Panacibacter microcysteis: one gene and its partner. The protein of the gene in region 1 interacts with the protein of each later gene in a pairwise test. Links are inferred from orthologs where the notes say so. Each region holds a gene or a part of one and is shown on either strand. Other genes may lie near its edges.

Evidence for each region.
Region 2: the proteins of I5907_RS04660 (region 1) and I5907_RS06875 interact in binary tests that used the Escherichia coli proteins (3 or more experiments, as listed by UniProt). The link is inferred for Panacibacter microcysteis from one-to-one orthologs.

What each region holds. Positions count from the first base shown.
Region 1 is NZ_JADWYR010000001.1:1,154,228-1,169,865, forward strand. Bases 8,811-11,720 are described here. They hold I5907_RS04660 (methionine aminotransferase), read left to right. Parts: upstream 8,811-9,653; coding sequence 9,654-10,787; downstream 10,788-11,720. Other genes in these bases: I5907_RS04655 (nucleotidyltransferase family protein), read left to right, coding at 8,811-9,438; I5907_RS04665 (family 78 glycoside hydrolase catalytic domain), read left to right, coding at 10,987-11,720. Outside these bases: alpha,alpha-trehalase TreF, read right to left, coding at 1-30; I5907_RS04600 (MFS transporter), read right to left, coding at 210-1,484; I5907_RS04605 (hypothetical protein), read left to right, coding at 1,769-2,425; I5907_RS04610 (winged helix-turn-helix domain-containing protein), read left to right, coding at 2,453-2,752; I5907_RS21985 (hypothetical protein), read left to right, coding at 2,884-2,961; I5907_RS04620 (diacylglycerol kinase family protein), read left to right, coding at 3,338-3,739; I5907_RS04625 (DUF1361 domain-containing protein), read left to right, coding at 3,736-4,401; I5907_RS04630 (hypothetical protein), read right to left, coding at 4,403-4,774; I5907_RS04635 (GbsR/MarR family transcriptional regulator), read right to left, coding at 4,842-5,348; I5907_RS04640 (hypothetical protein), read right to left, coding at 5,594-5,989; I5907_RS04645 (helix-turn-helix domain-containing protein), read right to left, coding at 6,099-7,022; I5907_RS04650 (RapZ C-terminal domain-containing protein), read left to right, coding at 7,126-8,571; more of I5907_RS04655, read left to right, coding at 8,722-8,810; more of I5907_RS04665, read left to right, coding at 11,721-13,725; I5907_RS04670 (VOC family protein), read left to right, coding at 13,863-14,282; I5907_RS04675 ((4Fe-4S)-binding protein), read right to left, coding at 14,297-14,743; and 2 more genes. UniProt on the Escherichia coli protein: Shows aminotransferase activity with methionine and histidine as substrates, and to a lesser extent also with phenylalanine.
Region 2 is NZ_JADWYR010000001.1:1,680,107-1,695,804, forward strand. Bases 10,251-13,220 are described here. They hold I5907_RS06875 (cytochrome c oxidase subunit I), read left to right. Parts: upstream 10,251-10,810; coding sequence 10,811-12,631; downstream 12,632-13,220. Other genes in these bases: I5907_RS06870 (cytochrome c oxidase subunit II), read left to right, coding at 10,251-10,749; cyoE (heme o synthase), read left to right, coding at 12,750-13,220. In the rest of the region: purN (formyltransferase family protein), read right to left, coding at 32-631; I5907_RS06840 (c-type cytochrome), read left to right, coding at 866-2,122; I5907_RS06845 (TAT-variant-translocated molybdopterin oxidoreductase), read left to right, coding at 2,202-5,309; nrfD (NrfD/PsrC family molybdoenzyme membrane anchor subunit), read left to right, coding at 5,444-6,889; I5907_RS06855 (DUF3341 domain-containing protein), read left to right, coding at 7,034-7,624; I5907_RS06860 (c-type cytochrome), read left to right, coding at 7,651-8,310; I5907_RS06865 (quinol:cytochrome C oxidoreductase), read left to right, coding at 8,340-9,569; more of I5907_RS06870, read left to right, coding at 9,643-10,250; more of cyoE, read left to right, coding at 13,221-13,694; I5907_RS06885 (cytochrome c oxidase subunit 3), read left to right, coding at 13,847-14,422; I5907_RS06890 (cytochrome c oxidase subunit 3), read left to right, coding at 14,660-15,334; I5907_RS06895 (cytochrome C oxidase subunit IV family protein), read left to right, coding at 15,357-15,698. UniProt on the Escherichia coli protein: Cytochrome bo(3) ubiquinol oxidase is the terminal enzyme in the aerobic respiratory chain of E.coli that predominates when cells are grown at high aeration.

The DNA of each region.
Region 1 (15,638 bases):
GTGGTACTGGTAAAGTTCTTTCTGTTTCATACATGTTTGCTTTACTGGTTAAACATGTTTCTCAAAGGCTGTCTGTACGCTATACTGCGCAGGCCTGCGGTTGGCAAATCTTGTGCTGCAGTATCGTTGTTGCCAAAAGTTGTACAGTACAAGTGAGTGACACAAGGGACGATGCCATAAAAAACCGCAGCCCGCCACCCATAAAAAAATCAATGCCCGCCACCCATATTTTTAAAATCTGCTGAGGCTGCGTTCTTTTTATGCAGCCTGTTGAAAATGATGATGCCGGCTATTAATATCACAATGGGAACAAGTGAAAAATAAAAAGCTGTTTGCCCACCAAAATGTTCAAAAATGTTGCCGGTTATCAGCGAACCGGAGGAGCCGCCCAGCGCAGAAAACAAAATGATAAGGCCGGCCATGATACCATGCTTTGGTTTTTCGAGCGAGCTGAGAACAATGGAATTAATAACAGGATATATTGGGGCAAGTACAAAGCCGATCAACGGGAAAATGAATGCAATCGAAGGCACATCGCGCAGCGCCGTTATTTTTGTTCCTTTAAACGTGCTGATAAACGTTTGAATAGCCGGCATAGCATACAATACCAGACAAGCCGCGGCAACAAGACAGGTTATCAGCCATGCAACCCAGCCGATTTTTTTAAGTATAATACCCGTTACAAACCTGCCAAATGCTATGGAACCTGCCAGAATACTGGCCATTTGAATGCTCAGTACATCGTTTAACTGTAATACCTCTTTATTGAATGTGGGCAGCCAGCTCATAATGCTTTGCTCAAGCAGTACATACATAAATGCACATAGAATAAAAACAAGCACAATAGGCGTAAACAGTAAGCGGAACATTCCGGCGAAGTTGTTAGCCGTTGTTTTATTCTTTTCATGCGCGGCAGATTCATCGAGCGGGGATGCGAGTAACAACAACAGTGCAAGCAGCGATATACCACCCAGCAGGTAGTAAACGTTGAGCCACTCTGTGGAAGCAGGGTTTGCTTTATTAATAAACAACGGAAAGATAAAATAACTGGCAACCACACCTACACCAAAAAATGATTCTACAAAGTTCATAATGCTCAGGTGTTCTTTCTCACTTTTAGTAATAAGACCAATAGAGCCATACACAGACATTTTAATAAGAGCAAAGCTTGAACCGATGGTTGCAAACAACAACTCTATCATAAAAATGCCTTTGGTAAACGGCATAATAAAACACAGCAGTGTTACTGCAGCCAAAGCAATGAGCATAGCTTTTTTATAACCAATTTTGGTAATGTAAGAAGTAACTACAAAAGACACAAAAGCAATGCTGAGGTCTTTAAAAGGTTCCAGCACTGCGGCCTGCGATTTAGAAATTTGATAGCTTGACTGTACGAGCAGTATTACGGTGCCCACGCTATTTAGTAAAATTGCAAACACAAAATAATTAAGGAAAAGAGAGAGTTTAATTTTCCAGTTATGCATAGCAATCGTTTGTGGTATACAAAGAGTTTACAAGATAGTTATTAAAGCAATATGTTGGGAATAGGTAACCGGCTGCAGGCCTTGTGGCATCGCCTGTTGCCACGCTCGGTTCAGGGTTCCGTTTTTATGGCGGCTGCAGCGTTGCGGTTTACACAGTGCCTGACCATAAAACCCGTTTATTGGCCGCGTTGGCAGTTGCTGCAATTGTTAAAGAACCATCAAACAACAAAAAAAATTTTGACAGGTGGATTTTGCTTTATTACTTTGAATTACAAAGTGCTTTTATGAGTGATCAAAATCATCATTTAAATACGCTGCAGGATATTAAGCAAATGATGGAACGCAGCAGCCGTTTTATAAGCCTTAGTGGTTTAAGCGGTATAGCTGCCGGCATATGTGCGCTTATTGGTGCATGGTTTGCGCATGGCATTATAGACAATAACCGCAGCAGTATTGCCAATCTTAAAACCATTCATCATAACGATGACAGCACCATATCGCTGGCGGCTTATATGGGCAACCCATTAATGCAGATAGCAGCACTTACTTTTCTTGCAGCCTTGGTACTGGCTTTTGCATTTACATACCTGCGCAGCAGGAAAACCAATACACCCATATGGGGCTCTACAGCAAGGCGGGTAATGATCAATGTAGCCATACCAATGATTGTTGGTGGTATATACCTGTTGAAACTGATTGAAAATGAAGCCTACGGGTATATAGCGCCGGGCTGTTTAATTTTTTATGGCCTGGCGGTGCTCAATGCCAGTAAATACACACTTCCTGAACTCCGGTATCTTTCATTCGGCTTACTCCTGTTGGGTATAATTAATCTGTGGTATGTAGGATATGGTATTTATTTTTGGGCAATGGGCTTTGGCGTATTGCATATCATTTACGGTGCAATCATGTGGTGGAAGTATGAAAGAAGCAGCGCATAAATAAAGGCACAAATAACGGTAGAGTAAATGAAAAATCCGATCGAAAATCTGAACAAAGCTTTTGATAGCCGTGTGCGCCTCGGCATAATGAGTGCTGTTATGGTAAATGCTGAAGTAAACTTTAACCAGTTGAAAGAATTGATACAGGTAACAGATGGTAACCTGGCAAGTCATCTGAAAGCTTTGGAAGAAGCAGGTTACATAAAGGTGAACAAAGGCTTTATAGGCCGCAAAACCAACACCACTTATACCGCAACAAAATCCGGCGAGAAGGCATTTAAGCAGCACCTCGATGCACTTGAGCAAATGATAAGAGCTACCAAATAATTTTTTTTACATATAAACTTTGAATTTCAAAGTGCTTTTAAAATACACCTATGCTGTCATCTCACTTATAGCAAGAATATGGTTATTTACTTCTTTGTGCTTTGGTGGTAGGCAGCGTGGCATTGTTTATTGTGCTGGCCATAGTAATGTATGCAAGCCGTAAAGTAAACTGGTATGGCAGTGATGCAATACCGCAGGAAATGGTGTAAGGCTTTTTTGTAGCCAGGCTGCAGAACAGGTATGAAGCATCCGTTGCGTCGCACTCTTGTACTGCTGAAGCATTGGTGAGCAGGTGCGCAGATCTGCATAGTAACGCAACATGTACTAACAAGTTAAAAATAAGTTTTAACCCGCTAAACTACCTGGAGAACGTTGACTTTGGGGAGAATCAAAGATTATGAGCAACCGGCAGTATGGCCTTGTACGGCTTCAACCCTTTTGCATGGTATATAAAAGCACGTTGTTTGCACCATGCTGCCATAAAAATATGCTGTACAAGAGTGCGACGCAAGGAACGGTGAAGAGTGCTGTACTGCCGGGCTCATAATTATCACTTCACATTTTTAAACAGTTAATAAAAACAACATGATCAAAGACGGCATTCATGTACGGTTTGTAATAACCGGAAAACGAAACACATTTTTAAAAGCATTTGTATATGCGTTTAATGGTATTGTTCATTTTTTTATGTATGACAGAAATGGAAGGTTTCATTTGGGAGCAGCGCTGGCTGCGGTTCTTGGTGGCTTTGCACTCAACATCAGTAATACCGAGTGGCTGATCATTTTGCTGTGCACAGGGCTGGTAATTGCGTTTGAGATGATCAATGCAGCCATTGAAAAGCTATGCGATGTGGTACACAGAGAATTTCATCCTGCCATAAAAATAATCAAAGACATGAGTGCGGGTGCAGTGCTCTGGGTTTCAATTATCAGTTTGCTGGTGGGTACTTTTATTTTCTTTCCTAAAATAATAATATTGTTATGATACGCAGATTAATCAATAAGTTTTCAGGCTTCGAGCAGATGATTTTTGTTTCGATGTGTTTTACGGTAAGTATGGTTGGCTTGCGCTATGCTTACACTGGTGAGAGGCTGTATTTCTTTTATCCGTGGAATCTTTTCCTGGCAACTGTGCCACTGTTATTCAGCAGGCGGCTTACAAAGTTTAAAAGGTTTAATTTCAAAGCGTGTATGATGCTGGGCTGCTGGCTGTTGTTTTTACCCAATGCACCCTATATTATTACAGATATTTTTCACTTTGAGGAAAGGCCGCTCATTCCTTTCTGGTTCGATCTGCTGATTGTTATTTCCGGTGCGTGGAATGGTATTGCACTTTGTATTACTTCATTACTGCAGGTAGAGCGGTTTCTTGTAAAACATATAAGGCCGATGTTTCACCTGCCGCTGACGATATTGCTTATTACGCTATGTAGTTATGGTATTTATCTGGGACGCTACAAGCGTTACAATAGCTGGAACATCATTACCAACCCTGGGGATATTGCACACACCATGCTAAGCCATGTAGCTGAGCCGGTAGAGCATATACAGGCGTGGATGTTTACCGTATCGTTTGCCATGCTGCTTGCGCTCATGTATTTTACGGTAAAGAAAATACCAGGCCTGGTGCGTGTGGAGAAAAGCTGAGTTACTTTAAGATAGAAAGTGGCCTTTTCAGGTATACAAAAGTCTCTTTGTAACATAACCATGTATAGAAAAAAGCCATGAAGGGAGTTACATATTCAACAATGTATATTACGCCTGGTGCTGAATTGAAAAAAAGACTAAGCCCTGCTATTATGTAGCTTATGTTATGATACCACCTTCTTACGGAGCCGCGTTTTATAAAGTAGCCGGACACTTCATGTGCAACCATGCTTACCAGGTGATAAAAACCGGTAATAAACAATGCCGCCAGCAGGTTGAGTTCAAAGCCATCTTTACTGGCAGCAACAAAAAAGAGGAACGTTACCATCAACAACAGCTGCAAAAAAAAGTCCACCTGTTTTATCAACTTCATATACCGTATTATACTTTCAGGAATTGATTTAAAATCTTATGCAAGACTGGTAAACCCGGCTTTGCCTTTATTTAAGGAGCTTTATAAAGTTGCTCCAGAACCAGTTCTCTTCGGCTTTTATAAGCACGTCCATTGATTTCTCTGCCTGGCCGGCAAATTTTTTGAGGTTATCAACGGTTTCGGAAAATGCTTTTACCTCGGGGTTACGCTTGTCTCCTTCTATGTCGCTTAGCTGGTTAAGCACTTTGACCATGGGGTCCAGTTCGCGCTTCTTTCGCTGGTACATAATTTTCGTGGCTACTTTCCAGATGTCTTTTTCTGCAGAGAAGTATTCCTTCCTGTCTCCCGGTACAATTACTTTTTCTACCAGCCCCCATTGTATCAGGTCGCGTATGTTCATATTGGCATTACCACGGCTGATGCTCAGCTCTTCCATGATATCATCCGTGCTCAGCGGTTTGCTGGCTACCAGCAACAGTGAATGTACCTGCGCCATTGTTCTGTTGATGCCCCATTGCGTGGCAAGTACGCCCCAGCTTTGAATGAATTGTTGTTTTGCTTCTGCAAGCTTCATGATGTAAAGCTAAACAGGTTTTCTGAATTTTCAAAAATTATTGAAAGATTATGCATTACTGTTCCGCGGGTTTACCGCTTTGCTATTATTGTTTCAGTGCTGAAGATTTGTGCCACCATAGTGAATGCATATTGAGCCAACAATCATGCACAGATACAAACATGTTACAGTTAATAAACTATGTTGTTTTAAAAAATTTTCTTTGGTTCATGTTATTATTACGAAAACATTTTTAACTTAACAACTTATATATAATTTTTAAAAAATTCCTCTCCCATGGCAAAAGCAAATAAAAAGAAAGCCGCCAAGAAAGCAGCCCCTAAAAAAGCTGCGAAGAAAGCTGCTCCTAAAAAAGTTGCTCCTAAAAAAGCAGCTCCAAAGAAAGCAGCAAAAAAGGCAGCACCTAAAAAAGCAGCAAAGAAGGCAGCGCCTAAAAAAGCTGCTCCCAAAAAAGCAGTAAAGAAGGCCGCTCCTAAAAAGGCTGCCAAAGCAGCGCCTAAAAAAGCAGCTCCTAAAAAGGCAGCAAAAAAGGCGGCTCCAAAGAAAGCAGCAAAAAAAGCGGCTGCTAAAAAAGTAACACCGCCACCAGCGCCGGCACCTGCACCAGAAGTAGTTGAAATGCCGGCAGAATCTACCAGCACTTCTGAAGAGGGTGGAGAAGCAATGCCATCTTAAACTTTTTCTCTATATAAAAAGCCGCAGTAATCACATACTGCGGCTTTTTATTTGGTAGCTATATGGTGCTAATGTTTATCGTAACAAATCACAAGGCTTTAAACCGGTGTGCTTTTTAAAAGCTGCTGAAAAGTGAGAGATAGAAGAGTAACCAAGCAGGGCAGAAACATCTGTAACACTCAATCCTTTTTCATACAACAGGTATTTGGCATGTTCCATACGTTGCTGCTGGTAAAAATCGAAAATCGTTGTACCAAAAATTTCCTTGAAACCCTTCTTCAGGTAACATTCATTCATGGCTACTTTACGGCTCAGTTCCTTTATGGTAATCGGATCACCGATGTGTTGCAGCAGTATTTCCCTTGCCTGGTAAATCCTGTCCCTGCCAGCTTCATCTGCCAGGAACTTACAAGTAAAGCCATCTTCTTTCTCATCAACCAGGCATTCCAGGCTATAAAGCAGTAACTCATGCACCTTGGCATTGACGAAAATATTTTCGAGGCTGCCGCTGTAGCTATGGTTCAGCAAGCCATCCAGGCTCATTCTTTTACGGTTACATACCGGGAAAATCTTTGTAAAGGAATTGGGATGTTTAAACGCAAGCACTTCATCTTTACGGTTACTCAGCTTTACATTATGTACAAACTGGTACAGGAAAGTAGAAGAAAAGTGAAACGAAAAAACATCTATACTATCGTGTTTACCGCTACAGTTATTGGTAGGCGTTTCATTACAATTGGCACAGCTCTTTTCAAAACAGTATTTATTGCCGCTGATGCAAAACCGTAACTCCAGGAAATTATCTTCCGGCCTTTTGGCATTGTAATGATATACCATCATACCCGTATCGTCACTCTTCCACTGGTCCTGCGGGTAATACCGGCGAATAACATATTGAATAGAACCTGGAATGAACTGCTCTTTCATGTGCAATAAATTCATTCCCGGGTCAATTGTATTGCGGTGGGCCACTTTTAATATATCTAATGCCTGTAACATCAACGGCAAAATTAATGTATCTACATTTAATTCCGGTGTTAAGGTTTGTCATGCCCTTGTAAAACAAATAAACCTCTATTTTTACCCCCAAACTTTTTACTTAATGGATGCAATTGTAAACGAGGTTACCAACCTGTTTGAACAACACTTTAACAAGCCCTGCACTGCAATTACCAAACTGCCCCAAAGCGGCAGCGACAGAACCTATTTCCGTGTATATGATGAAAACAACACATACATTGCCACCTATGGCCTCAATATAAAAGAGAACGATACGTTCATTTACTTCAGCCGGCACTTCGAAAGCAAAGACCTCCCTGTACCGCACATATACGCGGTAAATGAAGCAAAAACAATTTACATACAGGAAGACCTGGGAACAAACTCCCTGCTGAATAAACTGGAACAACATGGCCACAACGACCAAGTGTATGGCCTGTTTTGCAAAAGCCTTGATAAGCTTGCCCGCATACAGATCAAAGGGCACGAAGCGCTGGATTATGGCCGTTGTCTCACTGCCAAAGAGTTTGGCAGGCAGGCTATCATGAGCGACCTGCTATACTTTAAATATTATTTCCTGGATACATTGCAGCTTCCTTACGACAAACAGGCTATGCTCGATGATTTTGAAGCCCTTGGCAGCTACCTTACAAAAACGGAGTATAAATATTTTATGTTCCGCGATTTTCAAAGCCGTAATATTATCGTAAACAACGATGAGGTTTTCTTTATCGATTACCAGGGCGGCATGCAGGGTGCATTGCAATACGATGTTGCAAGCCTGCTCTGGCAGGCCAAAGCAGAACTGAGCAACGAGTGGAAAGACAGCCTGCTCAGTTATTACATGGACAGGATCGATGCGTTGCTTGACAAACCTGTAAACAGGCTCATCTTCACCAGCCAGTATAATGGTTACGTGCTTATCAGGCTTTTACAGGTATTGGGCGCATACGGCTTTCGTGGCTTGTTTGAAAGAAAGGCGCACTTCCTTGCCAGTATTCCCCTGGCATTAAAAAACCTCCGGTATTTTATGGCGCACCGGCAAACCGGCATTGCATTGCCTGAGTTTGACCGCATACTACACATTATTGTGGCAGACGACATTGCAGCCCGCTTTAAAACGGTGCAGGCAACTGAACAAACACCGCTTGTTGTAAAGATCAAAAGTTTCTCGTACAAGAAAGGAATACCGGAAGACAACAGCGGCAACGGTGGCGGCTTTGTATTCGATTGTCGCGGATTGCTCAATCCCGGCCGTTTTGCTGAGTACAAAACGTTATCAGGTAAAGACAAACGGGTAATGGATTTCCTGGAACAAAAAACCCGGATGACCACTTTTCTAAACAGTGTTTTCGATCTTGTAGATATCTCGGTTGAAGATTATATCACACGCAACTTTGAGAGCTTGTCTGTAAATTTTGGTTGTACCGGCGGCCAGCATAGAAGCGTGTATGCGGCAGAACAAACAGCCAGGCATCTTAAGAACAAATACAAGGTTAAGATAGAGCTGGAACATTGTAATGAACAAAACTGGGTACGCCCGCAGTAGTGATGAAATGATGTACCCGGCAGCATAACGGGTGGAATCGTTCCTTGCGTCGCACACTTGTACAATAAAACATTATTCAGCAGCTCCGGCGCCATCAGCATACGTAATGGCTGGCTGGCAATACAAATACCCCGCAAATAATTTTAAATAATGAAAGGAATGATATTGGCAGCAGGCCTCGGCACAAGGCTTAAACCATTTACAGATAAACACCCCAAGGCACTGGCTGTTATAAATAATAAAACACTCCTGCAACGTAATATTATGTACCTGCAGCAACACAACATTTACGATGTTGTTGTAAACGTACACCACTTTGCAGACCAGCTAACCGGCATAATAGCGCAACACCAGGGCTGGGGCAGCAATGTTGTAATAAGCGACGAAACAGACGCTGTACTGGAAACAGGCGGCGGTTTAAAAAAAGCAAGACCCTTTTTACAGGATGCGCAAACATTTGTACTGCTAAACTGCGATGTACTTACAGATCTCGACCTTTCAGCAATGATCAGCCTGCACAACGCTCAGCAGCCGCTGGCTACACTGGCAGTTACACGGCGTAAAACCTCCCGCTATTTTTTATTTGACGATCATAAAAGGCTATGTGGCTGGCGCAACGTTAACACCGGTGAAGAAAGAATTGCAAGACCCGCAGAAGTATTGCACCAAAAAGCGTTTAGCGGTATTCATGTGCTAAGCAACCGCATTTTCGATGTTATGCAGCAACAAGGCAAATTCTCTATGGTGGATGTATATCTTTCTCTTGCAGCATCAGAAAGAATACAGGCTTTCGATCATTCAGACAGTAAGTTTATAGACGTTGGTAAGCCCGAAAGCATTCAGCAGGCCGAAGCACTGTTTTTATAATGCCGCTACAAACTTGCAGCCACGCCGCTGACACGCAACGCAGCAGCCGCCATAAAAGTGGAACGCACAAGTGAGTGACACAACAGGTGATGCCATGCAAAACCACAGCTTACCCACAAATACTGCTGCTTTAAATAAACAGCAGGCGATAATTATCAGTTAGTGCTTGCAGCAAAGCGCCTTTGCCTGTACATTTGATCAAATCTTTTGTGTACATGCTATCAAAACTTCCGGATGTTGGTACAACCATTTTTACTGTTATGAGCCAGCTTGCGCTGGAGCACCAGGCAATCAATCTCGGGCAGGGTTTTCCCGATTTTCCCATGAGCAGCGAGCTTACCAATCTTGTAAACAAAGCCATGCAGGACGGGCACAACCAGTATGTACACATGAATGGACTGCCATTGCTTACGCAGCGTATTGCCGCTAAAATTGAGAAACTGTACCACACCGCTGTAGATGCTGCAAGCCAGGTTACAGTTACACCCGGCGGTACGTATGCAATTTACACGGCTCTTACAACCATACTGCATGCAGGCGATGAAGTGATTGTATTTGAGCCGGCTTACGACAGTTATATTCCCAACATAGAGATCAATGGTGCCAAAGCCATAAGAATATCATTACAGTTTCCTGCTTACAACATTCCGTGGCATGAAGTAAGGCAACAGGTTTCTCCACGCACAAAAGCGATCATTATTAACTCGCCACACAACCCTACCGGTGCCGTACTTACTGCTGCTGACATGCAGGAGCTACAGGCAATTGCCGAAGCGCATGATCTCTACATTATAAGCGATGAAGTATATGAGCACCTTGTGTTTGATGGCATAGAACACCAAAGCATACTACGCTATCCTGCATTGCTGCAGCGGGCATTTGTATGCTTTTCGTTTGGCAAAACATACCATTGCACCGGCTGGAAGATCGGTTATTGCGTAAGCGCCCCGGCACTGATGAAAGAGTTTAGAAAAGTACACCAGTTTAATTGTTTCTCCTGCAATGCACCGGTACAATATGCATTGGCGGAGTACCTGTTAAACGAAGATGCATACTTGCAACTCGGTTCGCAAATGCAGCAAAAACGAGACTATCTCAGAACGTTGATGGCGGCTACACCTTTTGAACTGATACCCTCTCACGGAAGTTATTTTGAATGCTACAGCTACGCGGCCATAAGTAATGAAAGCGATAAAGATTTTGTGATGCGCCTAACAAAAGAAAAAGGCGTGGTGGCCATTCCGCTGAGTGCTTTCTACAAAGAGGCTACAGACAATAAGGTGGTGCGTTTCTGTTTTGCAAAAAAAGCTGAAACATTGAAAACAGCCGTTGAAAAACTGATGCACTAAGCAGCTGCACTTCGTGGCATCGCCTGTTGTGTCACTCACTTCTGCGTTCCTCTTTTATGGCAGCTTTGGCGATCAGCAAATAATCCCGTGGCCAAACATTTCATACAACTATATCAGAATGCTTCAATCTGCTATGCTGCACTATGCTTTAGCTTTAGAAGCTAAACTGGTTTAATTTACACGTCTAAAATATGTTGCCGTGAAAAAAAACGCTTTGCTTCTTTTGCTGGCTCTAACCTGTGTGTTCCGGGCGCATGCCTATGTGGCCTTACAGCCTGTAAATCTTACCTGTGAATATATTGAGAACCCGCTGTGTATAGATATTGCGAACCCACGTTTTGCATGGACATTCAACAGCACGGAAAGAAATGCGCTGCAAACGGCTTATGAAATTATTGTAAGTAAAACACCTGCAGACGTTGAGCACGGTAAAGCCACAGAGTGGTCTACAGGAAAGATCGCTTCATCTGACAATATACAAATTGAATATGCAGGTGCCCCTCTTACGTCTTTTACAAAATATTACTGGCGTGTAAGGGTGTACGATCAAAACGGTACAGCATCAGCATGGAGTGCTGTAAACATCTTTGAAACGGCCATGCTTTCACCAGCAGACTGGACGGCAAAATGGATCAGTGATGGCTCCAGGAATCCTGCACGTGACGAAGACCGCTTTAAGGAAGATCGGATGCCACTGTTTAGGAAAACATTTAAAGGCAGTAAAAAAATAATTGCAGCAAAATTATACATAAGCGGGCTGGGTTATTATGAAGCATATTTAAACGGCCGTAAAGTGGGGAACCATGTGCTCGACCCTGGCTTTACCACTTATAAAAAAGAGGTACTGTATGCGGTATATGATGTGACCCCTATGGTACAGCAAGGCATAAACGTTGCAGCAATCGCGCTCGGTGCAGGATGGTGGAACCCTTTACCAATAAAATTCTTCGGCCGCTGGGACCTGCGTGATTACCAGCAGACAGGCAGGCCCTGCGTAAAAGCAGAAGTACATATTACTTACAAAGACGGTTCCGTTGATAAAATCGTTACTGATGAATCGTGGCTTACAGCTCCCGGGCCTGTAACGCACAACAATGTTTACCTCGGTGAAAAATATGACGCCCGCCTGGAGCAGCCCGGCTGGAACACTTTACAGGCTGATAAAACAGCATGGAAGCAGGCTGTGCAGGTGAATGGCCCTGATGGCACATTAAAAGCGCAAATGCAGCCTGCAATACAGGTAACAAAAACGATTAAGCCGGTAAAAATATATGAACAGGGCAAAGACACTTTTATAGTAGATATGGGGCAAAATTTTGCTGGTGTTGTAAGAATACATGTAACCGGTAACGAGGGAGACAAAATTACCATGCGCTTTGGTGAGGATGTATACACGAATGGTTCACTGAATTACATGACATCTGTAATGACACAAATAAAAAAAGGCGCTATCAAGGCCCCACCTGGTGCCCCTGAAACAGCGTGGCAGGAAGACGGCTATATACTGAAGGGAGGAGCGACAGAATCATGGAACCCGCACTTTACTTTTCACGGCTTTCGTTACGTGGAAGTAACAGGCTGGCCCGGTACACCAACCATAGAAAACTTCGAAGGTTTACGCATGAACAGTGCAGTGAATGTAAACGGAACATTCAGTTGTTCGAATGAACAGTTCAACACGTTGCACGAAGTAATACAATGGACATTTCTTAGCAACATATTCAGTGTGCAGTCAGATTGCCCTGCACGTGAAAAAATGGGTTATGGTGCAGATATGGTTGTAAGCTCAAATGCCTTTATCTATAACTACAATATGGCGCAGTTTTATACCAAAGCGGTTACAGATTTTGCCAACGAACAACGGCCAGGTGGTGGCATTACAGAGATTGCGCCATTTACAGGTATTGCAGACAGAGGCTATGGCGATGAGTCCGGGCCAATGGGCTGGCAACTCGGGTTTGCATTCCTGCAAAAACAGCTCTATGATTTTTATGGGGATAAAAGAATCATTGCGCAACATTACAATGCCTTTACCAGGCAAATGCTTTTCTTACAAAAGCAATCTTTTGAAAATCTTTTCTATTGGGATATTGGAGACCATGAAGCACTGGATACAAAACCGGATGCATTCAGCGCTTCCTGCTTTTATTACAACCATGCAAAGCTTGCAGCCGAATTTGCGGGCATACTCGGCAAAACAACAGACAGCATTCAATACGGCGGGCTGGCTGAAGATATTAAAGAGGCAATCGTATACAAATACAATGTTCGCAACACCGGCAGATTCGACAATGCAACACAGAGCGCACAAATACTTGCTCTGTGGTATGATCTTGCGCCAGACAAAAAAGCCGCATTCGATGTATTGATGAAAGAGTTTGAAAGACACCACATGCATGTAAGCACCGGTATCTTCTCCACTAAAATGATGTTTGATGTGCTGAGAACATACAACAGGAACGATATCGCGTATACCATTACTGACCAGCGGGGCTACCCGGGCTGGCTGAACATGATAAACAATGGTGCTACCACCTTGTGGGAAACATGGGCCTACCCCGAAAGCAGCCCGTCTCAAAACCACCCGATGTTTGGCTCTGTTGACGAATGGTTTTATCGCTCACTGCTTGGTATCAATCCTGCATCTCCGGGCTTTAAAACGATCATTATAAAACCTCAGCCTGCTGGTGATCTTAGATGGGCTAAAGGCAGTTATCAATCCATAAGGGGTACTATTACAAGCGAATGGAAAAAAACCGCTGATGCCTTTACTTTAAACGTTACTATTCCTGCCAATACTACCGCACTTGTATATGTGCCCGCAAAGCAAAATGCAGCGGTTAAGGAAAGCGGTATACAGGTAAACATATTGCGTTACGAAGACGGATATGCTGTAATAGAAGCGGGATCGGGTACCTATACCTATACTACACAATAGTGTTTAACAGGCGTGCATGAATTGTCTTTGAAATAGCTTTCATTGGAGTGCCGGTTAAAATGCACTTTTGTAAGCAGTGTATCTTTGGGAGATTTTTTGACACTGTAATACAATGACACGGACAAAAGAAGACGACGATGAGACAAAAACTTAACCTGATTACGCTGGGCGTAAGCGATGTTGAAACAACAGCCCGCTTTTATGAATCGCTTGGCTGGAAAAGATCGGAGCATAGCACAGGAGACCTCGTATTATTTCCTTTGGGTGGCATAACCATGGCGCTATACCCCAGACATTTGCTTGCAGAAGATGCTGCAATAAGTGATGATGCTACAGGTTTTGCGGGCGTAACATTTTCTCTTAACACCAAATCTGAGGAAGAAGTAGATAGTGTACTGCATGAAGTGCAGAGCAAGGGCGCTACGATCGTTAAACCTGCACAGAAAGTATTCTGGGGCGGCTATAGCGGCTATTTTAAAGACCCGGATGGTCACCTGGTAGAAATTGCCTTTAATCCTTTCTGGGAACTTGATAAAGAGGACAATTTAAAGCTTTGATAACACTGCACGTTCTACCCAACAAAACCAGTTTTGCGGTGAGAACCATCGCAAAATGGTTTATTGGCAGATGCGCCACAGCGGCACAATGCAGTATTGCCTTTTTTTGTTTCCTGCCTGCCGTCTGCATACGTAATCACGCAGTCGGTTTGTATCAGCAGTGGCCCATTGGGCAGCACCTGTATGTTGATGACGTTTGCAGCTTCTGAAAGTACAGCACTGTTATTTTCTTCCGGTGCCTGTTCATTATTCATTACATAGCTGAGTGCGCCGCTCGGGCATTTACGCACCTGCTCAATAATTCGTTCAGTTGTAGCACCTTCCATATTTACCCACGGTCTTTTCTTAGGATCAAAAACCTCTATCAACCCTTTGAAACAAATCGTAGAATGCATGCACATTTCTGGTTGCCATATTACGGTTACATCATTATTGGTGTATTTGTGTGTCTTTACGGGCATAACAATTATTTATATCAGGGGTAAATACTAAGCGGCAATTTACGGCTAAAACAGTTACAGGAATTTCGCCGCTCTTTCAAGGTCTTCCGGTGTGTCTATTTCAACACCCATGTAATCCACTACAACCATTTTTAACGGCACTCCATGTTCAAGATAACGAAGACATTCAATTTTTTCAGCCGCCTCCAGTGGTGTCATCGGCCAATGCGTAAAATCGATCAGTGCCTGCTTCCTGAAGGCGTAGACGCCTATATGTTCGTAGTAAGTAATGGGTATTTCTTTGTTGCGCGGGTAAGGTATTACTGACCGGCTGAAGAAAATAGCGTTGTTGTTTTTATCTATCGCAACTTTTACATAGTTGGGGTCTTCAATATACTGCTGCATGGTCAATACCTGCATCAAACTGGCCACCTGCACACCTGCTCCTTTATCGCCTTCAAAAACATCCAGCAATTGCTTTAGTGGTGCCGCTTTTACAAAAGGTTCATCGCCCTGTACATTTACCACTATGTCAACATCCATATCGGCAACTGCTTCTGCAATACGATCGCTGCCGCTTTCGTGTTGCTTCTTACTCATGACTGCTTTACCACCATGTTGTGTAATCTCGTTATAAATAATATCGCTGTCTGTGGCCACGATCACTTCATCAAATAAGCCGGTAGCCAGGGTATTATCATAAGTGTGTCTTATTACCGGTTTATTGCCGAGCTGTTGCATAAGCTTTGCAGGAAATCTTGTAGCCGCATAACGTGCGGGAATAAGCGCAACTTTCTTCATGTAAAAACTTTACTGCAAAGATGCGGATTAACAGGCTTAAAAGCTAAGCTTGTTGCTGAGCCTTTTGAGTTCTATTTCTGCAGACTTTGCTGCAAAGCGCAGGTTGGTTAAACGG
Region 2 (15,698 bases), 530 kb from region 1 along the record:
GGCGATGACCAAAGTACTGCTGCCGGTTACATTATAGTGCCCCGGCATTCTTTTTTTCCATTACAACCTTTTCTACCGTAGCAGGAAAATACTCGTGCTCCAGTGCATGAATTCTTTGTGCAAGCAATGCCGGCGTATCTGATGGATATACAGGGCAGGTGACCTGCAGAATATGATCTCCATGATCATACAGTTCATCTACAAAATGAATGGTAATACCGCTTTGCGTTTCTTTATCTCTTATTACAGCTTCGTGCACAAATGAGCCATACATTCCTTTGCCACCATACTTTGGCAGTAATGCCGGATGTATGTTGATGATATTGCCCTGGTATGCTTTTATAAGCTTTTCCGGGATCTTCCATAAGAACCCTGCAAGCACAATAAAATTAATATTGTAAGCCCTGAGTTCATCAATGTAAGCATTACCCCTGAAGAAAGTTTCCTTTTCTATAGTTAAGAATGGGATGTTATGATCTGCAGCAATTTTTAGCACACCGGCACCAGGTTTATTACAAACTATAAGACTTACCGTTATGCCTGGGTGATGGTTAAAATGCCCGATGATTTTTTTTGCGTTGCTGCCTGCTCCTGATGCAAAGATGGCCAGGTGAACTTTGTTGGATGACACTTTTAAACGATGTTATTTGTGTTTTGAGATATGTAAAGGACGTTTATTAACAGGTAAGTTTATACAAAATGGATAATAAAATTTATGCGCTGATAGTTTTGCTTTACAATATTATAAGTGATGAAAAAGGAGCTTAAAAAAAATTTTATAGCAGTGGGGTTTTGTCAAATTCCTGTCATACTTTTGCGGGCACTCAGGTACATTTTTCCACATCTAGACAACAGAATTGTGAATATGACCCACTATAGAAGCATTATTTCGAAACTAACTTTTGTTGCGGTTCTCTGTTTTTCGGTGCTTTTCAGTAATAATAATTTATTCGCTCAGGATGGTAAGGCGCTTTTTTCGCAAAATTGTGCATCTTGTCATGCTATAGACAAGCAGTTAACTGGTCCTGCATTACGTGGTGTGGAAGATCGTTGGAGCAGCAAGGAGAATTTGCATGCATGGATCAAAAACAGCCAGGCTTTTTTGAAAACCGGAGATCCTTATGCCAATAACCTTTTCAATCAATTCAATAAGATTGCGATGAACTCTTTTCCCGGTCTTTCTGACCAGGATATTGACGCGATACTCGGTTATATAAAGAGTGCACCTGTTCCGGGCCCACAAAAAGAAGGAACTCCGTCTGCAAATCCAAATGATGCAATGGCTGAGGAAGGTGATAACACTTTACTGTTTGGCATACTTACGTTGATTCTTGCAATCGTATCATTTGTATTATTGCAGGTTAACGCTAATCTTAAGAAACTGGCAAGCGATAAAGAAGGTCTGCCTGCGCTGGAGCCGGTGCCTGTTTGGAGAAGCAAAACTTACATCATGTTCGGTACGCTCGTATTATTCATGGTGGGTGGTTACTTTACTGTAAAAGGCGCAATCGGCCTTGGTCGCCAGCAAAACTACGAGCCCGAACAACCTATATTTTACTCTCATAAAGTGCACGCAGGCGTAAACCAGATCAACTGTTTATACTGCCATGGCGGTGCGCAGGACAGCAAGCACGCTAATATACCGTCTGTAAATGTTTGTATGAATTGCCATATGGCCATTAACGAGTATGCCGGAGATCCGTTATACACGGCTGAAGGCAAAGAAATAAACGGAACAGAAGAAATCAAAAAACTGTATTCATATGCGGGTTATGAACCCGGTAAACCATGGGATGCTTCCAAAGCAAAACCTGTTGAATGGGTAAAGATCCACAGTTTGCCTGATCATGTTTATTTCAATCACTCCCAGCACGTTTCTGTGGGCAAGGTTCAATGTCAGACCTGTCATGGAGAAATTACCAAAATGGATGAAGTTAAACAGTTTGCTGAATTGAGCATGGGCTGGTGTATTAACTGTCATCGTTCTACAAAAGTTCAGTTTGCTGATAATGGTTTCTATAGTATATACGAAAAATATCATGATGCGATCAAAAATGGCACAATGGATAGCGTGACTGTAGAAAACATCGGAGGAACTGAGTGTCAGAAATGCCACTATTAGTGGAGAACCCGCACAGGCGGTTAATAACTAAACTTTTTTATTCAATCATATAAAAGTCCCACTGTGGGATTTAGGGCATATGAGTAACAACAAGTATTGGCAAAGTTTCGGCGAGTTCAATAATTCAGAAGCATATCAAAAGGCTGGACAGGATGAATTCAAGGAAGAGCTTCCTTTTGAAGCCGCTGAAGGCAAATCTTTTATGCATGCTGAAGCTCCGCGAAGAGATTTCCTGAAATATTTAGGGTTTAGCACCGCTGCCGCTGCATTAGCTGCAAGTTGTGATATACCGGTAAAGAAAGCAATTCCTTTTGCCAATAAGCCTGAAGATATTATTCCGGGTGTAGCAAACTACTATGCTACTACTTATGTGCAGGATGGTGATGCGGTAAGTATTCTTGCCAAGGTAAGAGACGGCAGGCCGATCAAAGTAGAAGGTAATGATCTCTCCCCTATAACAAATGGCGGTACATCTGCCCGGGTGCAGGCCTCTGTACTTGATTTATATGATACAGCACGTTTAAGATTTCCAACCATTGATAAAAAGGAAGTAACGCTTGAAGCAATAGACAAAGCTTTAGCAGGTGCTATAGGTGGATTGGGCGGAGCGCCGGTGGTGTTACTTACAGGTACCATTAATTCACCGTCTACGCTTGCTGTTATCAGCGAATTCCTGGCAAAATATCCGGGAAGCAGGCATGTCGTATATGATGCTGTTTCTTACAGTGGCATGTTACTCGCCAACGAAGCAACTTATGGTAAGAGAGCCATACCTGCTTATCGCTTTGATAATGCGAAGACAATTGTAAGTATAGGAGCAGACTTTTTAGGTACATGGTTATCACCTATTGAGTTCTCTAATCAATATGTTAAGGGCAAGAAACTGAACGAGAAAAGCCCTGAAATGAGTAAACATATTCATTTTGAAACAGTTGCCAGCCTTACCGGTTCAAATGCTGATGAAAGATTTTTGCACAGGCCATCTGAAACTGCTGCCGTTGCTGCCGCTTTGTTAAGTGCAGTAAATGGTCAGGGTGCAACGGCTGTAAGTGATCCAAAACTTAAGGCAGGTATTGAAGAAGCCGGCAAATTGTTGGCAGCAGGAAAAGGCTCAGCCCTGGTTGTTTGCGGAAGCAATGACGTAAACACGCAAATCATCGTGAATGCCATTAACGAAGCAATTGGCGCAAACGGTACAACAATCGACTGGTCTGTTACAAACAATTCGAAAGCGGGAATTGATGCCGACTTCGCAAAGCTTGTTGAAGACATGAATGCGGGTGCCGTAGGAGCGTTGCTTATTCACGGAGCCAACCCGGCATACACATGGTTTGATACAGCAAAAGTTAAAAGCGGTATTGCAAAAGTGAAGGTGGCCGTTTCTTTTAATCCTAAACAGGACGAAACTACCCTGCTTTGTAAATATGTTATTCCTGATAATCATTTCCTGGAAAGCTGGGGAGATGCAGAACCTAAAACAGGTTACTTTTCCTTTATGCAACCTACCATTCATCCGTTATTCAAAACACGCCAGTGGCAGGATAACCTTTTGAAATGGAGTGGTAACACAGTTGATTACGCAGGCTATGTAAAAAATTACTGGGGTACAAAACTTGGTGGTGAAACTGCCTGGGATAAAGCTTTGCAGGATGGCGTAGTAAACCCTTCTCAATCTGCAATAGCAGGTGGCACATTCAATAGCACACCAGTAGCAGCAGCTATAGGCGCTGCCGGTAATAAAAAAGGCGGCGGTGTTGAACTCGTGCTTTATGAAAAAGTGGGTATCGGTGTAAATGGTGCAACAAACCCATGGTTACAGGAGATGCCTGACCCGATAACGAGGGCTACCTGGGATAACTACCTGGTAATTTCACCGGCCAAAGCAAAGACTTTACTGGATATTGATCTTAATAATGGCGGTCAGTCAGACTCGTATGAAGTTCACCCTGAAAAAAAGGTTGTTACAGTTAGTGCGAATGGCAAGTCAGTAAGCCTTCCCGTTTTGATTATACCTGGCACACATCCTGAAACAGTAGGTATTGCAATTGGTTATGGAAGAAATGCGGAAATGGGCAAAACTTCTGATAAAGTTGGTCAGAATGTATTTCCTTTTGCAAGTCTTGTAAATGGTACAGTTAACTACACCATCGCTGCGGTAGACCTTAAGCTTACCGGAGACACTTATAAAATTGCGCAGACACAAACACATGGTTCTTACGATACCAGCCAGGGTAAACGTGTGGAAGTAATGAAAGAACTTACGCTGGCTGAATTTAAAGCGCACCCGGATGAAATACTCGAAGAGCGTGAAGCAGAGTTAAAACCATTTGGCGGTGTTGAAAATTTTGAAAAGGAAGGTACGATATACCCTTACTACGAAAAACCAGGTGTAAAATGGGGGATGAGTGTTGATCTTAACTCCTGTACCGGTTGCGGTGCCTGCGTGGTAGCATGTAATGCTGAAAACAACATACCTGTAGTTGGAAAGAGTGAAGTTGCACGCTTTCATGATATGCACTGGATGCGTATTGACCGGTACTACAGCGGAGACCTTGAAAACCCAAATGTGGTGTTTCAGCCAATGCTTTGCCAGCACTGCGACAATGCACCATGCGAGAATGTTTGCCCGGTTGCAGCAACCAACCATAGCAGCGAAGGTCTAAACCAGATGACTTATAACCGTTGTATTGGTACAAGGTATTGCGCCAACAACTGTCCTTATAAAGTACGCCGTTTTAACTGGGCTGATTATACCGGCGCTGACAGTTTCCCTAATAACCAGGATCAAAAAATTGTTGGTCATCTTGATGATGTTGTTCATGTAATGAATGATGATCTTACAAGAATGGTGCTTAACCCGGATGTGACGGTACGCAGCCGCGGTGTGATTGAGAAATGCTCATTCTGCGTACAACGTTTGCAGGATGGTAAACTGAAAGCTAAAAAAGCGAGCAGGCCACTGGAAGACAGCGACATAAAAACTGCCTGCCAGCAAAGCTGCCCTACCAATGCAATTGTTTTTGGTAATGTGAACAGTGGCGTGAGTATGATAGCCAAAACAAGAAAAGAAAATTCCAAGCGTACATTCTACGTAATTGAGCAGGTACATACTTTACCGAATGTTAACTACCTGGCAAAAGTTCGTAATAAAAAAGCTGAAGAAGCAGCTGCACATCACGAAGGATAATGAAAGCGCATCGTTTGCTGAGTAGCGGACAAAGCGTTGCAGTGAGTGACACAACGGAAGCTGAAAAGAGATAGTTAGTTGATTACATAAAATTCTCTTCCTGAAAAAGAGAAAGAATAAAATAACCAGATCAAATGAGTCTTAAGTACGAATCGCAATTAAGGGAACCGCTGGTGTATGGCACTAAAGATTATCACCAGGTTACAGAAGATATCTGCAGGCCTATTGAAGCAAAACCAAGTAAGCTTTGGTATATAGGTTTCTTTATCTCTGTTGCATTGCTCTTATTTGGTGTTTATGCAATCTACAGCGAGGTTACCTACGGTGTTGGTCAGTGGAACCTTAATAAGACTGTTGGCTGGGGTTGGGATATTACCAACTTCGTTTGGTGGGTTGGTATTGGTCACGCCGGTACGCTGATCTCGGCTATCCTTCTGCTTTGGAGACAGGGCTGGAGAACGGGCGTGAACCGTGCTGCGGAAGCGATGACGATCTTTGCCGTTATGTGCGCCGGGCAGTTCCCGATATGGCACATGGGCCGTGTTTGGATGGCGTTCTTTGTAATGCCTTATCCTAATACCCGCGGTCCGTTGTGGGTTAACTTTAATTCGCCGTTGTTGTGGGACGTATTTGCGATATCGACCTACTTCACTGTTTCCTTACTTTTCTGGTACAGCGGTCTGTTGCCGGATTTTGCTACCGTACGCGACAGGGCCAAAACAAAACTTCGTAAAAAATTATATGGTATAGCAGCCTTTGGCTGGACTGGTTCTACCAAACACTGGCAACGTCATGAGTCACTTTCACTGGTGCTTGCAGGTTTGAGTACACCACTGGTACTTTCGGTTCACACGATCGTATCTTTTGACTTTGCTACTTCGGTTATACCGGGTTGGCACACAACTATCTTCCCTCCTTACTTTGTTGCCGGTGCAATCTTCTCGGGCTTTGCGATGGTGCAGACCCTTATGCTCATCTTGCGTAAAGTATACTCACTCGAAGATTATATTACCCTTGGGCACATAGAAGCTATGAACAAGGTTATTGTACTAACCGGCTCAATAGTAGGATGTGCTTATTTAACCGAATTGTTTATGGGTTGGTACAGCCAGAACAAATATGAAGGTTATACATTCTGGTACAGCCGTGCAAATCTGTTCAGTCCCTACGGATGGAGTTACTGGGGTATGATGGCATGTAACGTAATCAGCCCACAGATATTCTGGTTCCGTAAAATGAGAAGAAACCTGTTCGTAACATTCTTCATGAGTATTATTGTAAACATCGGTATGTGGTTTGAGCGTTTTGTAATCATTGTAACATCACTTTATCGTGATTACCTGCCTTCAAGCTGGTCTGTTTACTACAGCCCTACTATTTGGGAGATCGGGTTTTATGCGGGTACATTCGGTTTGTTCTTTACCTGTTTTTTCCTGTTCTCAAAATATTTCCCGGTTATCGCAATTGCTGAGATCAAATCAATTCTTAAAACAACCGGGGAAAGTTATAAAGACACAGTTACACCGGTTGAAGAGAAACCACTGGAAGAGTTCGTGCACACATATGCGCATGCGCATTAAAAAATTTGTTCTTTAAATACCGGCATTTGAATCACGGATGAGGCACCTGTTGCGTCGCAATCCGTTCATCGTTCAGCACATTGATGATCAGATCCGGGTAGCAATAACGAATGCTGGCACAAGCAGCATAAAGCAAAAACCACTATGGCACAAAAGAAATTTGTAGTAGGTTGTTTTAAAGATGAAGATGTTTTATTCCCGGCGGTAAAGAAAGTAAGAGTTGCGGGATATAAAATTCATGATGTTTATACACCTTTCCCGGTGCATGGCCTTGATCATGCAATGGGTTTAAGAGAGACAAGTCTTCATACAGCCGGATTTATTTATGGTATTACCGGTACTTCGACAGCGCTTGGCTGCATAAGCTGGATTCTGGCAAAAGACTGGCCGTTGAATATTGGTGGTAAACCCCATTTTGCTTTGCCCGCCTGGATACCCATTATGTTTGAACTTACCGTTCTTTTCGCTGCTGTTGGAATGGTGCTTACATTTTGTTATCTCTGCCAGTTAGCACCTTTCCTGAAAAAGCATACGTTTCATGCAAGAGCCACAGATGATACTTTTGTTATGGTAATTGAGTGCACCGCAAAAACAAACGTAGAAGATCTGAAAGGTTTTCTTGCAAGTGCAGGCGCACAGGAAATAAGTGTGCAGGATGCAGAAGCAGGTTGGTGGTTAGGTACATACGATAAAGACCAGCAGCTAATTAAAGAAAAAGAAGTAAGCATCGCATAATTAGAAACGCATTGAAATACCTGAAGATGAAAAAAATATCTGTTATAGTTTTTGTTACATCAGGAATAGTTTTAGCGGCTTGCAGTGATGTAAGGCGTGATCCCGGTACGATTTACATGCCTGATATGGCATATAGCCGTGCCTACGAAACTTACGCTGAACGCGATTCCGCTATTTTTTCCACCAATGAAAAACGTACAGACGATAAAATATTTTATAATAACCAGCCTGTAGCTGGTACTATAGCAAGAGGAGAAGAAATACCTTTTTCACTGGCAAAAGATGCAGCCGGCGATACAACAAATTATATTGCTTCAAAAGCTGTAACTAATCCTTTGCCTGCCTTGAATGATGCACAGATGAAAGAGGCAGAGCGTCAGTACCTGATTAACTGTGGTATCTGCCATGGCGCCAAATTAGACGGTAACGGACCGCTGTATAAAGACGGTGCTGGTCCTTATCCTGCAAAACCCGCAACGTTGGTAGGAGATGCTAAATATGAGGCAATGCCTGAGGGACAAATGTTTTATTCAGTAACGTATGGAAAAAACCTGATGGGAAGTTATGCTTCGCAGTTAAACAGGGATCAGCGCTGGGCCATCATACACTATATTAAGGCAAAACAGGCAAAAAATGCACCGGCTGCAAAACCGGCTGCAGACAGTACGGTATCAGCAAAAAAATAAAAGTTTAACCTGAGATAAAAGGAAATACAATGGCTTCATTTAGAGCACAATTCGAACTGCCTTCAAAAACAAGAACCTGGTCGCTTGCACTCATTGCAATCGGTGCCGTGGCGTTGATAGCAGGTCTGGTTACCAAGGGTTTTAGCAGCGATGAGCATGAGAAATCGGTTTTTTGGGCTACACTCATGTATAACAGCATCTTTTTTACGCTTATTTGTAATGCAAGTATGTTTTTCATATGTGCAACTACTCTAGCAATGGGAGGCTGGCAAATGGTGTTTCGCAGAGTTCCTGAAGCTATATCAAAAGCCGTAATCGTTTTGGGATCTATTACATGGCTCGTATTGTTTTACATTGTTGTAATTGATCACAATCATCATATTTATCACTGGCTGGATGAAAGTGCGAAAGTTGATCCGATTTTAAAAGGAAAACTGGGATTTCTGAATCCCACATTCTTCCTTATATGGACAACCCTTGCAATTGGCTTATGGATTCTGTTGGGTGCAAGAATGAGAAAACTAAGCAGTGAAGCTGACGGAGGACCTATGGATCCGGAAACTGGTAAAAGTTATATCTGGAGAAATACAGTAACAGGCTCCCTGTTCATCGTTTGGTTTGCGCTTACGGTAGCGTCTACAATACCATGGTTATGGCTTATGAGTCTTGATGCACACTGGTATTCTACTATGTATAGCTGGTACACATTCGCAAGCTCTTTTGTAAGCGGTATGGCTTTGATTGCGCTCTGGGTTATTTTTCTAAAAAACAAGGGATACCTTGAGTATACAAATCAGGAGCACCTGCATGATATTGGTAAATTCATGTTTGCTTTTTCTATTTTTTGGACGTACCTGTGGTTTTCTCAATACATGCTAATTTGGTATGGCAACATTTCTGAGGAAACAGTATATTTTAAACATCGGGTACAGGGGCCGTACAAAGGAATATTTTTCCTTAATCTTATAATCAATTTCGTTTGTCCGTTGTTAATATTAATGAAGCGATCTACTAAACGCAATTATACATTGGTTACCTTTATGGCGGTGCTAATTATATTTGGTCACTGGGTAGATTTCTTCCAGATGGTAATGGGAAGTGTGTCTAAAGATCATGTTTCATTAAGCTGGTTAGATTTTGGAATTGCTGCTTTCTTTGTTGGCCTGGTGATATTACTTGTCTCTGGTGAGCTGGCTAAGAAGCCACTACTCTCAAAATATCATCCTTTTCTTAAAGAAAGCATCATACACCATACATAATATTGTACAATTGCCTTTAAGAGGCAATGGATACGAAGAGACCATATTACACGATTGATTTAATAAAATAACTATGTCATTCATTTTTGTAATAGCCGTTATTGTTTTTGTGTTCCTGATTATATTTCAGATAGCTAAGGCTAGTGAGTATGTTGCTGTACTGAAAGGAGATGATCGCGCAAGAAAAGAAAACAATAAGATCAACGGTTTTTTTATGATCGCGTTTCTTATTGCTGGCCTGATAGGAGTTTACTGGTGTAATGAAATATTGGTAGACAAGACTTTACTAGTGCAGGAGTCTGCAAGTGTTCAGGGCGAGAAGGTAGATGAGATGCTTTGGGTTACCTTAATTATCACCGGTATTGTATTCGTACTTACACAGATCGTATTGTTCTGGTTTGCTTACAGGTACCAGGAAAGTGATAAAAGAAAATCATTCTTTTTTCCGCACAATAATACAATGGAAATTGTCTGGACAGTTGTACCGGCTATTGCTTTAACTGTTCTTGTGGTGATAGGTCTTCGCAACTGGTTCTCTTTTACAGGAGATGCACCTAAAAATGCTATGGAAGTTGAAGTTACAGGAAAGCAATTTGGTTGGATTTTCAGGTATAAAGGTGATGACGGTGTTTTTGGTAAAAAATATTTTCGAATGATTGATCCGGCTACCAACTCGCTTGGTTTGAACTGGCATGACAGTACAGGCATCAACGTTAAAGATGATCCAAGTACGCATGACGATATTGTTACTGAGCAGACCATGTACGTTGTAAAAAACAAGCCTGTAAAATTGATTATTGGCTCCAGGGACGTGGTGCATGATGTTGGCCTGCCTCAGTTTCGTCTAAAGATGGATGCTGTTCCGGGAACGCCGACAACACTTTGGTTCACCCCAAAATACACGACTAAAGAGATGAAACAGAAGACAGGTAACCCGGATTTCCAATATGAGATCAGCTGTGACCAGATGTGTGGAAACGGGCACTATTCTATGAAAGGTGTGATAGAGGTTGTTAGCCAGGCAGAGTATGACGAATGGATGGCCAAGCAAAAGCCTGCTTTCTATGCTGCTTTCCCCGAACAAGATCCTTCTAATATTAAGCCTGCGACTACACCTGCAGACAGCACAAAGGCTGCAGCAGCAAAAGTTTCAACAGTTATTCCTGAAAAGAAAGGTTAATGGGTAAGGGAGTTTTCAATTAACGCGATTGTTACACAAATAAGAATAAAGAACTGAGATTATGAGTACTGAAGTTGTTCTAGATCCTCACCACGGAGCGGTAACTCACCATGATACTCATCATGGAGATCATCATGAACACCATCATCATGAGACGTTTATAACAAAATATGTGTTTAGCCAGGACCATAAAATGATCGGTAAACAATTTTTGATTACCGGCATGTTTTGGGGAGTGATGGGTGGCTTAATGTCAGTGCTGTTTCGTTTGCAATTAGGATATCCTGATGCCACATTTCCATGGTTAGAAGATATTCTGGGTAAATGGGCAAAGGGCGGTCATATAACCCCGGAAGCATATTATGCTTTGGTAACCATACACGGTACTGTACTTGTATTTTTTGTATTGACTGCCGGACTTAGCGGAACATTCGCAAACCTGCTTATACCATTGCAGGTAGGCGCAAGAGACATGGCATCGCCTATGATGAATATGCTTAGCTACTGGTTTTTCTTTGCAGCGAGTGTTGTAATGTTATCGTCGATATTTGTAGAGACAGGTCCTTTTAGCGGTGGCTGGACCGCATACCCGCCTTTGAGTGCATTGGGAGATGCATCGCCGGGATCTAAGACCGGTATGGATTTGTGGATAATGGCGATGGCTTTGTTCGTTGTTTCGTCATTGCTGGGGGGCCTGAACTATATTGCCACCATTCTGAATATGCGTACAAAAGGCATGAGTATGACGCGATTGCCTCTTACTATCTGGGCACTCTTTTTTACAGCAGTATTAGGGGTACTTTCATTCCCTGTTTTGTTTTCTGGTTTTATCCTGCTGATATTCGACAGAAATTTCGGTACAAGCTTTTATTTATCTGATATATTTATAAACGGCGTTGGTGCTTTGCCAAACGAGGGCGGCAGTGCCATTCTTTACCAGCACTTGTTCTGGTTTCTTGGTCACCCCGAGGTTTATATTATCTTGTTGCCGGCTATGGGAATGGTTTCGGAAATATTGGCAACAAACTCAAGAAAGCCAATCTTCGGATATATGGCGATGGTGGGATCATTGTTTGCCATTACCATCCTGGCATTTCTAGTATGGGCGCACCACATGTTTGTAACGGGGCTCAATCCATTCTTAGGATCAATATTCGTACTACTTACACTGTTGATTGCTGTACCGTCAGCCATTAAAGTATTCAACTGGCTAACTACATTGTGGCGGGGCAATATCAGGTTTACACCGGGTATGCTATTTGCAATTGGTTTTGTTAGCTTGTTTATTTCAGGTGGTTTAACGGGTATCTGGCTGGGGAATTCAGCATTGGATATACATCTTCACGATACTTATTTTGTGATCGCTCACTTTCACATTGTAATGGGTGTGGCAAGTATGTTTGGTATGTTTGCCGGCATATACCATTGGTTCCCGAAAATGTATGGCCGCTATTTGAACAATAACCTTGCTTACATACACTTTTGGCTTACAATGATTGGTGCTTACCTGATCTTCTGGCCTATGCACTATGAAGGATTAGCTGGTATGCCGCGTCGTTACTATGACTACAGTGTATGGGAAAGTTTCAAGCAGTTTGCCGAACTGAACAGGTTTATCAGTACAGTAGCTATGATCGTATTTGCCGTACAGTTGTTGTTTCTGTTTAATTTCTTCTACTCAATTTTCAAGGGAAGAAAAGTTACTACAACTAATCCATGGGGCTCAACAACACTTGAATGGACTACACCAATCAATCCGGGTCACGGTAACTGGGTTGGTGAAATTCCTGAAGTGCACCGCTGGGCTTACGACTATGGTAAAGATGGTAAAGATTTTATATCGCAGGTTACACCTGTTGGGGCTGATGAAAGTTCACATTAATAGCTCTGCTCTTTATACAGTAATGAATTACTAATGATAATTGAAAATGCCCTGAATTTCAGGGCATTTTTATCAGTTAACTAAAAGATGAATGGACAGCTTCCACTCTTCACATATAATGAACAAATCGCTTAAATCTTCCACCTCTTTCTCATTAGCCTCGAAGGTGAAGGATTATTTTCAGCTTATTAAATTCACACTAAGCTTTACAGTGGTTTTTTCATGCGTTATATGCTACCTGTTGGCGCCAAATATTGTAGATTTTGATTTAAAGATGATTGTGCTGCTGTTCGTAGCCGGAATGCTTGTAACAGGAAGTGCTAATGCCATAAACCAGGCTTCTGAAAAAGATACAGACGCTTTAATGAAACGCACTGGTAAGAGACCTGTAGCAAATGGCAGAATGAGCCAGAGAGAAGCATATACATTTGCTCTTATAGCTGGTATAGTTGGTGTTTTCCTGATGTACCAATATTTTAATACGGCATCCGCCCTATTATCAGCATTCAGTCTTTTTTTATACTCATACATCTATACCCCGCTGAAAAAAGTTAGCTCTGTTTCTGTATTGGTTGGTGCTTTCCCCGGCGCTATCCCTTGTTTAATTGGCTGGGTTGCTGCAACAAATGCTTTCAGTCCTTTTGCCATTGTCGAAGGCACATCCATTTCTAATGCCGCGGGGTGGGCATTGTTTGGTATACAATTTCTTTGGCAGTTTCCCCATTTCTGGGCAATTGCGTGGGTTGCGCATAATGATTACGACAGGGCCGGGTTTAAATTGCTGCCAGGTGGGAATGAACCAACAAGAAGCACAGCATTACAGGCAATTGCATACGCGGTTATGATGGTTCCACTAGGGTTATTACCTTTTTATTTTGGTATAACAGGTACGGTCAGTATGTGGATCGTTATTGCGGCAAACGTATTCATAGTTGCACAGTGTGTGCGCTTGTATATAGATATGGATGTAAAAGCTGCAAGACGTGTAATGTTTAGCAGTTATATTTATTTGCCGGTGGTTTTTCTTGCATTACTGGCCGATAAAATTCCTGTTTCAGGTTAGTGGTAGAGAATTTTACATGAAGAGACGAACGTTTTTGAAAAACAATTAGGCTATGCAGTATCGTTGCTGCGTAGTGATCATACAGTACAAGTGAGTGACACAACAGGCGCTAAATGCTTGTATAACAGCTTGTAAACAAACAATAAATCGTGATGATGACAACAGTGAGTAATCAAAGAAGCAGGATACACCCACACAAGTTTACGCTATGGGTGGCAATGGGCAGCATTGTAATGATGTTTGCCGGCTTAACCAGTGCCTACATTGTTAGAAGAAACCAGGCCAACTGGCTGGAATTTTCTTTGCCCGCCGTGTTCTGGTATTCTACAGCAGTAATATTGGTAAGCAGCTTAACCATGCATCTTGCGCTTAAATCATTTAAGGCAAGGCAAATGCAACGCTACAGGCAGTTTATAACAGTTACTGCCATATTAGGTGTGCTATTTGCAGCATTACAATTCCAGGGCTTTACTTACCTTGGTGCGCATGGTGTAAAACTTATCGGTGAGGGCAGTAACCCGGCAGCATCATTCCTGGCTATTATTACAGGGCTGCACGTGCTGCACGTTTTAGGAGGAGTAATTGCCATATTGGTCATTTTTATAAGGGCATTCAGTGCTCGGTTAAAAAGCTACAATGCCGTACCAATCGAGATTGTAAGCACGTACTGGCACTTTGTTGATATTCTATGGATTTATCTTTTTATCTTTTTCAGCATCACGCATTAACATGCAGGAAATAATGATATGAGCCCGGCTTTACAATATGTATGATACTGCTGTTGCGTCGCACACTGCAACTGCAACAATACTAATCAACAGGGTTCGCAAGGGTAAGACAATGTTCAGTACATAAACGGGGTCATAACGATAAAAATATATGAGTGGGTCAATAAAAAACTTATTATTTTATATACTCGTTTAACGGGTAGCCAATAAATTTGCAAACGAAATTTAAACAGTAACATGTCTACAACAACTGCAACTGCGCCAACGAAATACTGGAGTGGCGGTAAAAGTCCCTTCAATGTTGAGTATGGTAAATTAATGATGTGGTATTTTTTAATGAGTGATGCCTTTACATTCGGGGCATTTCTTATTGCTTATGGCACAACAAGATTTGCAACTACCGGCTGGCCCGATCCCAATGAAGTATTCCAGTCTTTCCCCGGACTGGGTTCGGGGTATCCGCTGCTCTTTGTGAGTTTGATGACCTTCATCCTCATCATTAGCTCGGTTACAATGGTACTTGCTGTACATGCAGGACATAACATGGATAAGAAAGGGGTGGTTAAAAACCTTGTCTGGACGATTATCGGTGGCCTGGCTTTCTTAAGTTGCCAGGCCTGGGAGTGGACACACTTACACCACGAAGGCGCATGGTGGGGTCAAAATCCTTTTCCAAATGCAGATGGCACGCTTTCTACTACCAACTTTACAAACTTCTTTTTTACAATAACCGGTTTCCATGGTTTCCACGTTTTCTCGGGTGTGGTAATCAACGTTATTATGCTAATAATGACGTTGAACGATAAATTTGAAAAGCGTGGCCATTACCTCATGATAGAAAAGGCCGGGCTATACTGGCACTTTGTAGACCTGGTTTGGGTATTTGTTTTCACCTGTTTTTACCTGATTTAATTAACCGGAAAACTAAAAATAAATGGAACATCATTCAACTGCGGTATTGCACGAAGAACATCATGTAGGCGGTGGAACGAAAGAGATATGGAAAGTAACCATCATCCTTTCTGTTCTTACTATTGTAGAGCTTGTTTTAGGTTTCTGGATGATTGGTATGCCCGACGGAGGGTTGCGTTGGGCAATTAAAGGTGCTATCATCATTCTTATGATGGCAAAAGCATTTTACATCGTTGGTTACTTTATGCACCTCAGGCATGAAATCAGGAACCTGATCATGACTATCGTAGTGCCTTTGTTACTGTTTGTGTGGTTTATCATAGCGTTCCTGTACGATGGAAGTTCATATAATCATATGAGACGT